DNA from 2 places in the Nostoc sphaeroides genome. Region 1 is predicted to be linked to the other one. Evidence: predicted binding sites of a transcription regulator. Region 1 holds the regulator's gene; the other holds the start of a gene.

Evidence for each region. The regulator NtcA, encoded in region 1, controls nitrogen genes in cyanobacteria. The targets are predictions, from matches to a motif close to TNTGTANNNNNNNNTACANA.
Region 2: the regulator NtcA is predicted to act here: its motif matches at 2,287-2,306, upstream of D1367_RS13385 (DUF3155 domain-containing protein).

The regions. Positions count from the first base shown of each region.
Region 1 is NZ_CP031941.1:3,318,252-3,321,677, forward strand. Features, by position in the region: gene D1367_RS14635 (DUF3084 domain-containing protein) at 1-1,415, opposite strand, end outside; gene ntcA (global nitrogen regulator NtcA) at 1,584-2,255, opposite strand; gene fabI (enoyl-ACP reductase FabI) at 2,637-3,413, shown strand.
Region 2 is NZ_CP031941.1:3,025,365-3,028,790, forward strand. Features, by position in the region: gene D1367_RS13375 (PadR family transcriptional regulator) at 370-717, shown strand; gene D1367_RS13380 (cofactor assembly of complex C subunit B) at 777-1,307, shown strand; gene D1367_RS13385 (DUF3155 domain-containing protein) at 1,941-2,258, opposite strand; gene D1367_RS13390 (GAF domain-containing sensor histidine kinase) at 2,548-3,426, shown strand, end outside.

The DNA of each region.
Region 1 (3,426 bases):
TCTGCTGCGATCGCTTTAATCTCCAAAGGTTGATTGTACTGTCTTAATTGGCTGACAAAGCGTAAGAAAGTCCCCTCTACTTGCACATCCTCGACAATTCCGGCATTACGGGCCCGAAATTGGGAAGCAGAAATCAGTATTTCCAGTCGCTGCTGTAACTGATAGGATGTCATGGTTTTGGAATCAGCAGTCGTTGTGGCCAGCACTGCGCCTCCCGAAAAAACCAATTGATTTCGGGCTGTATCGGCGAAAAATTCTATCTGCTTTTCTCCCCTGACGTAATTACCAGCCGAAAAAATTCGCACGACGTATTCTTGACCATCGCCAATCGGCTTGCTCAATTGGTCAACCCTATCCTGGGTTACGCGCAGTAGCTCTACATTGGCAGGATTTGCCCCAGGTTCACTTAATTCGAGGTTAGCGTTGCGATTAGCTTCTTGTAAAAGTTGTATCACTGCCTGACGAGCGGCAGCAGGTTGGTTAACACGAATTACAGCAGCAGATAGAACTTGACCGCGAACTAAAGCCAGCTTACCCAGACGCAGGTCGCGGTAAGACTGATAATATTTTTCCAACCTGGCAACTTTTATCTCTAGTTGCTCCTGTTGTGCTTCCAATTCTTTGAGGCGCGATTCCCGTGTGGCAATTACTTGCTCTCGCGCTGCAACTTCTACATTACGCTTTTGAATCAATTGATCGAGTTGGGAGATTTTTTGATCGCGCACTTCTATGGCTTCTTGGCGATTAGCAAGTTCGCGATCGCGTTTTTCAATCGCTGTTTTGGCTTCGTCAATAGCTTTTTTAGCTTCAGCGTATAGTCGTTGACGTTCTGTCTTCAGTAGTTCAACTGCCGCTTGTAGCTCCTTTCTCTGATTGTAAACGCTTTGCAATTCAGCTATAGCTTTTTGGTACTGAGGTACAACCTGTTCTAGCTGACTTTGAGTGCGTTGGAGTTGAGTTTGAGTTTGAGCTTGTTGACTAATGGTGCGGTTCAACTGAGCTTGTGTTTGGCGTTGTTTGGCATTCGCCGCCTGCAAATATTGATTAATTACCTGCAAGTCTTGTTGTGCTTTTGCTTGGGCAATTCTTGCTTGATTTAGCTCGCTCTCTACCTGACTTTTCTGAGTTTCTGCGGTTTTTAGCTGTTCCCGCTTCTGTCTGAGGTCTGTTTGAATATCTTCTAATTCAAAGACTCCCTTTCGCAAGCCTTCGTCGGCAGCGAATAAAATTCCTAAAGTTGATGCGGAAATCAAACCGCCCGTAAAAATAGTTACCAGTACAGCAGTATTTTTCGGACGAAGGTTAAAAAGTGAGAGGCGGGCTTTGCCAACTCGTGTGCCGATGCGATCGCCCACGGTTGCAATTACGCCTCCCAGAATCAAAATTGCTGCGATGAGGATGTATCCGGTGGTCATCTTTAGCTACCGAAATCCTTCCAGATACAGCCTACTACTTTTAAGCATTGTCTGGAAAGAAGTGGAAATGGGCAATAGCTGAAATTACTCAATTTTAGATTTACCTCTAGCTATTAGTGTCATTTTTTAAAATAGAACACGCGCCGATTCCCCTTTCTCCAATTGATTTTATGTGAATTGCCTACTTAAGGTAACAGGTTTATGCACAGTAATCTTCTTTTTGTGGATAGAAATCATCTTTTTCTCACGCAAATCCCCTAGTAGCCTAGTAACAGTAACACGAGTTGAACCAATTGCCTCTGCGATCGCTTGATGAGATAACTTCAGATCAATTGTGATCCCATCTGCACAAGGAACTCCAAAATCCCGACAAAGAATTAGCAAAAAACTTACCAACCTAGAACCCATATCTCGGTGAGCGAGAGTTTCAATCATCATCTCCGTTTGTAAAATGCGCGAAGACAGACCTCGCAGCATTAACATTGATAATTCTGGATTTTCCTTGAGCGCTTGCTCCACTTGTTCAATTGGTGCTGACAGTAATTCCGCAGGCGTAAATGCAACTGCATGGTAAAATCTATCCGACTTATTTCCTGTCAGCAATGACAATACACCAAAAACACTATTTTCCCGCAATAGCGCTACCGTTATTTCCTCTCCTGCCTCATACACCCTGGAAAGTTTAACAGCACCTTTCAAAAGAAAATAAACTCGTTCGGCAGGATCGCCAGGAAAAAAGATCGTTTTATTGCGTTCAAACGTTTCCACAACTGGCGGAAACGCCCCGGTCGCCATCTGACGAAATACATTTGCTAGGGCTTTATCTTGTGTCACGATCATCTCCCTTCCCCTACCCAATGCCGGAAAAACAAAAACTGATTACCTAAGAATACACCCGAAAAATGAATAAAGCACCGTCAACCTTTCTGTACTTTCCTATACTCAAACTAATCTCTTCATAACTCTTTGTTTATAATGATACATAATTGTTGATCCTTTCAGCTACAAATTGTTGATAAGTACTTCCAATAGCAGTATTAGAAAGGGTTTTTTAAAGAACAAATAAAGTTATTTTGGAAATATCTTTAGGAAAAATCAAGATTTTTGTCATAGCAAACACTCTTACCAATATTCATTTTTGCAAATCCTGTATAAAACAAAGACAAAACGTGCCTCAGATTCTAGTATGCTCCTAGATGATCGATCGCATTAACAATTTATATGCTAAATCTGACTGGAAAAAATGCTCTTGTTACAGGTATTGCCAATAACCGCTCGATCGCCTGGGGCATCGCCCAACAGCTGCATAAAGCCGGTGCAAACCTGGGTATTACCTACCTGCCCGATGAACGCGGCAAGATGGAGAAAAAAGTTGCGGAATTGGTAGAACCTCTCAACCCCAGTTTATTTCTTCCCTGTAATGTCCAAGATGAAGACCAGATTAAATCTACCTTTGAGACAATCCGCGAAAAGTGGGGGAAGCTAGACATCCTCATCCATTGTCTGGCCTTTGCCAGCAAAGACGATTTGACTGGAGATTTTAGTCAAACCTCTCGTTCTGGCTTCAACACCGCCTTAGAAATCAGTACCTACTCGCTGGTGCAGTTAAGTGGTGCAGCTAAACCTTTGATGACAGAGGGAGGTAGTATCGTCACCCTCACATATTTAGGCGGTGTTAGGGCAATCCCTAACTATAATGTCATGGGAATTGCCAAAGCTGGCTTAGAAATGAGTGTACGTTACTTGGCTGCTGAACTAGGGCCACAAAATATCCGCGTCAATGCCATCTCCGCAGGCCCCATCCGCACCTTGGCATCTTCAGCAGTGGGTGGAATTTTGGATATGATTCATCATGTAGAAGAAGTAGCTCCCCTACGACGCACCGTAACTCAGCTAGAAGTGGGTAACGCTGCCGCTTTCTTATGTAGTGATTTGTCTAGCGGTATTACCGGACAAATTCTATATGTAGATGCAGGATATGAAATTATGGGAATGTGACGCGATAAAGTTA
Region 2 (3,426 bases), 290 kb from region 1:
GTAAAACAAAGTGTTTATTAACATTTACAGACAAAATAGCATTTTACCTGTAAAATTTCTTCGATGGCATTTTATTGCCTAAGCAGTTCTGACTAGCTCGGCATCACTTAACACCTAGATAGTGACTTTGCCAGTGTCTGTTCGCTCCTCACCAGCCGTATCGAGCTTGAGTAGGGATACACTACTTTGTGCCCCTAAAACTCGCAAAGTCCCACAACTTCACAGGCGTGGGTAATTATTTCCTATTTACGCAATGGATATCTAGTCTAAGTAGCTTTATATATATTACTCATTTAGTAGTAGCACTATATACTGGCTACGACGATTGTAGACTCTACCCTAAGGCATTTTTTTAGCCATTCACTAACCATGAAACTTGAGGATATATATCAATTCTTTGAGAATCCTCCGCCAACTTACCTTTGTCAGGAAGTAGCAGTTTGTTACATACTGTCTGTTTTGTTACAAGGTGAATCTTACGGAACCGAGTTGATTGAGCAATTAGAAACTGAATATCCAACCTATAGGCTTTCGGATACCGTACTTTATAGTGCAATCAAATTTCTGGAAGACGAAAGGGCTATCACTGGATATTGGAAGAAACTCGAAGGACGAGGACGCCCCAGGCGAATGTACCAAGTTTCTCCAGAATGGCAAGGTCAAGCGCAGGACTTAGCTTTTCAATGGCTTGACTACATCAATAGGAGGACAAAGTAACGAATAATGAATAATTGATAATGAATAAGTCTCCTCCAGTCAAACAGTAACAATTAGTTATGGATACTGCTATTCTGCCATCTACGTTCCTGCTAACCTTGTTGTTATCAGTTGGGCTGTTTTTCTTTATTCGTGCCTCGACTAAAGACCGCATAGAAACAGCGCAACTGGTATCTGAGCAAGACGAAGCTGCTTTAATGTCTCAATTAAAAGAGTATTTTCGCTCGCGGTCTTACCGAGTAGCAGAGGTAGACCGAGAACAAAATAAAGTGACTTTTGAAGGTAATGTTCGCCCCAGTTGGTTTTTAGCTATATTTTTAACTCTGCTGGCAGCGACTGGTATTGTCTGTCTATCACTAGTCGTGTACCTGCTTTTTCCTAACCTCAGTACCTTTGTTCTGCCTATGGTACTGCTGTCGCCTTTGACTGGTCTATTTTATTGGAAAAAATCTGGAAGACTTGAGAAGGTGTCGCTCAAAGTAGAAACAACTCAGAGCAAACAAACCTCCTCAAGTAAGATCACTGTAGTTGCCCATCGAGATGAACTCAGTGAGTTACAGAGGATTCTACAGCTCAAGGCTGGTGAATAATTGTTGGTTTTTATGACCATCTCTTAACTATGATATGCAGAGTTCTGACCCGATCTACTCTTTAGGCAATGGAAAGTAGGAAGGAGGAAATCAAGACTTCTGCTTTGTCAATTTTCCCCACGACATAAGTAGTGGGGAAAAATTTAAATTCATTAACTTAAATTTGTTGACAGAGCAAGGTTTAACAATTTACGGCATAAAATCGCAACTTCACTAGCGCTTTTGGAGGCGCTTGGCTCTATACCCACTCCCTTCTGCATTTTCAAAATACTATCAACCCATGCAATCTAGCGTGGGGGACTTCCAAGTAAAAAAATATTCCATTGCTATTGTTCACTGTTGACCGTTGACGGTTCAGGAGTTTTCAGTCAACAGTCAACAGTCAACAGTCAACAGTCAACAGTCAACAGTCAACAGTCAACAGTCAACAGTCAACAACTTTAATGTGGAATAATTTATTTTTTGGAGTTCCCCGTGGTTTGACACAAGTTGATTTTCCAACTACCTGGACTAGCCTTAAAAAGCAAATCAGCTCCAAACTAAAAAAAAATTAAATTTTGCATAAACTTAGCAATTTTGCCAGTTAATGATAGTCAGGAGCCACATTCAATGCGTAAGATGACCGTTTATGGTTCACCGACTAGCTAAAGCAAGAGGTTCTTGACCTGGTGAAGGTTCTAACACCCTCAAGCTAGGAAACAAGAAATGGTTTTCCTCTACGTATTGAGCACCAAAGAGTCCCTTTTCTGCCCAGAAATAACGGTCTGTGGTGTGTTCATTTCGCTTTACGAGTAGCAACGCAGGTGGCAAAATACCTTCAGCTTGAATGAATCTTCTCGCTGCTGTCACAGGTTTTTCTTCGCCACTTTCGATGCTATATTGAGGCACATGTTCCAAAATTCGCCGTCCTTCCTGACGACGACGACTCTTCCTTTTGCGTCTCCTTGCCAATCTATTGTCCTCCTCTTTCAAGCTATAGATTGTAGTGATAGCTACAAAATCCGTCGTCATTATATAGGTTATAGTTCAAAATATCAATAGTTTTTAACCTTTTAATTTAAGAAAATTAATATCTTTGGAGATAGAGAAAACAAAACTACCATTCCGATATAATCCCTTAGTACAAACCTTTCATGTAAAAGATTTTAGTTAAGCTTTATTAAATGGGTGAGGTAAAAACTAAGTATCCTCTCTTAATCATGATGCCTCAAAATCTGTAATATTGAGCAAAAGCTAAAAAATGTTAATGTCTGCCAGTTCCGATTTTATTGCTCTATGTCGAGAGCAAATAGCGCTACTAACCCAAGGGCTGGGAGCAACAATAAGTATTGTGTACCTAACACAAGAATTGGTAGAAACTCCTTCAGGCGATGCAAAACTTATTCCTGTGGTAATTTACCCGGAAACAGCATTATTATCACCAGGAGAGGAGAATGCTGAAGCGACAGTACACAAGCAGCTTCAAGTTGAAAATGTGTTTATACTACCCAATCATCAGAGAAGGTTATTGACAGCAGGATCAGAATCTCCAACGTCGTCACCGGAGTCTGAGATACCAGATGCGTCAAGGCCCCATCTAAAAGAGGAATACCTATTTAGTGGCAACCAAATTGTTTTACCTCTGGTTTATGAGGGTGTGATGATGGGGTTACTAGTGACGGGTAGGAAAGATCGCGGATGGAATGAACACGAGGAAAGTCAGATTCAACGGATAGCCCAAACATTGGCGATCGCTTGTATTTTAGATCAACGGCGAGCATGGTTTGAGCAGCAGTTGCGTGAGCAACAAATTCTCCAAGAAAAACAGCGAGATTTGCTGGATAATCTGTTGCATCAGTTTCGTAACCCTTTAACGGCGTTGCGAACTTTTGGTAAACTGCTATTGAAAAGGCTTAGACCAGCAGACACCAACCGAAATGTGGCAAATAGTATTGTGCGGGAAAGCGATCGCCTCCAAGAATTGCTGCAACAATTTGATCAAGTAATTGACTTAACGGGGGCGGATTTAGCACCGCTACATCTCCCCAAAGAAGTATTTGTGGAAGCAACTATCCAAAAAGACGCTAAACCGCCGTTATTATTGCCGGGAACGGGAGACAAGGCAGTTGACTGCTCATTA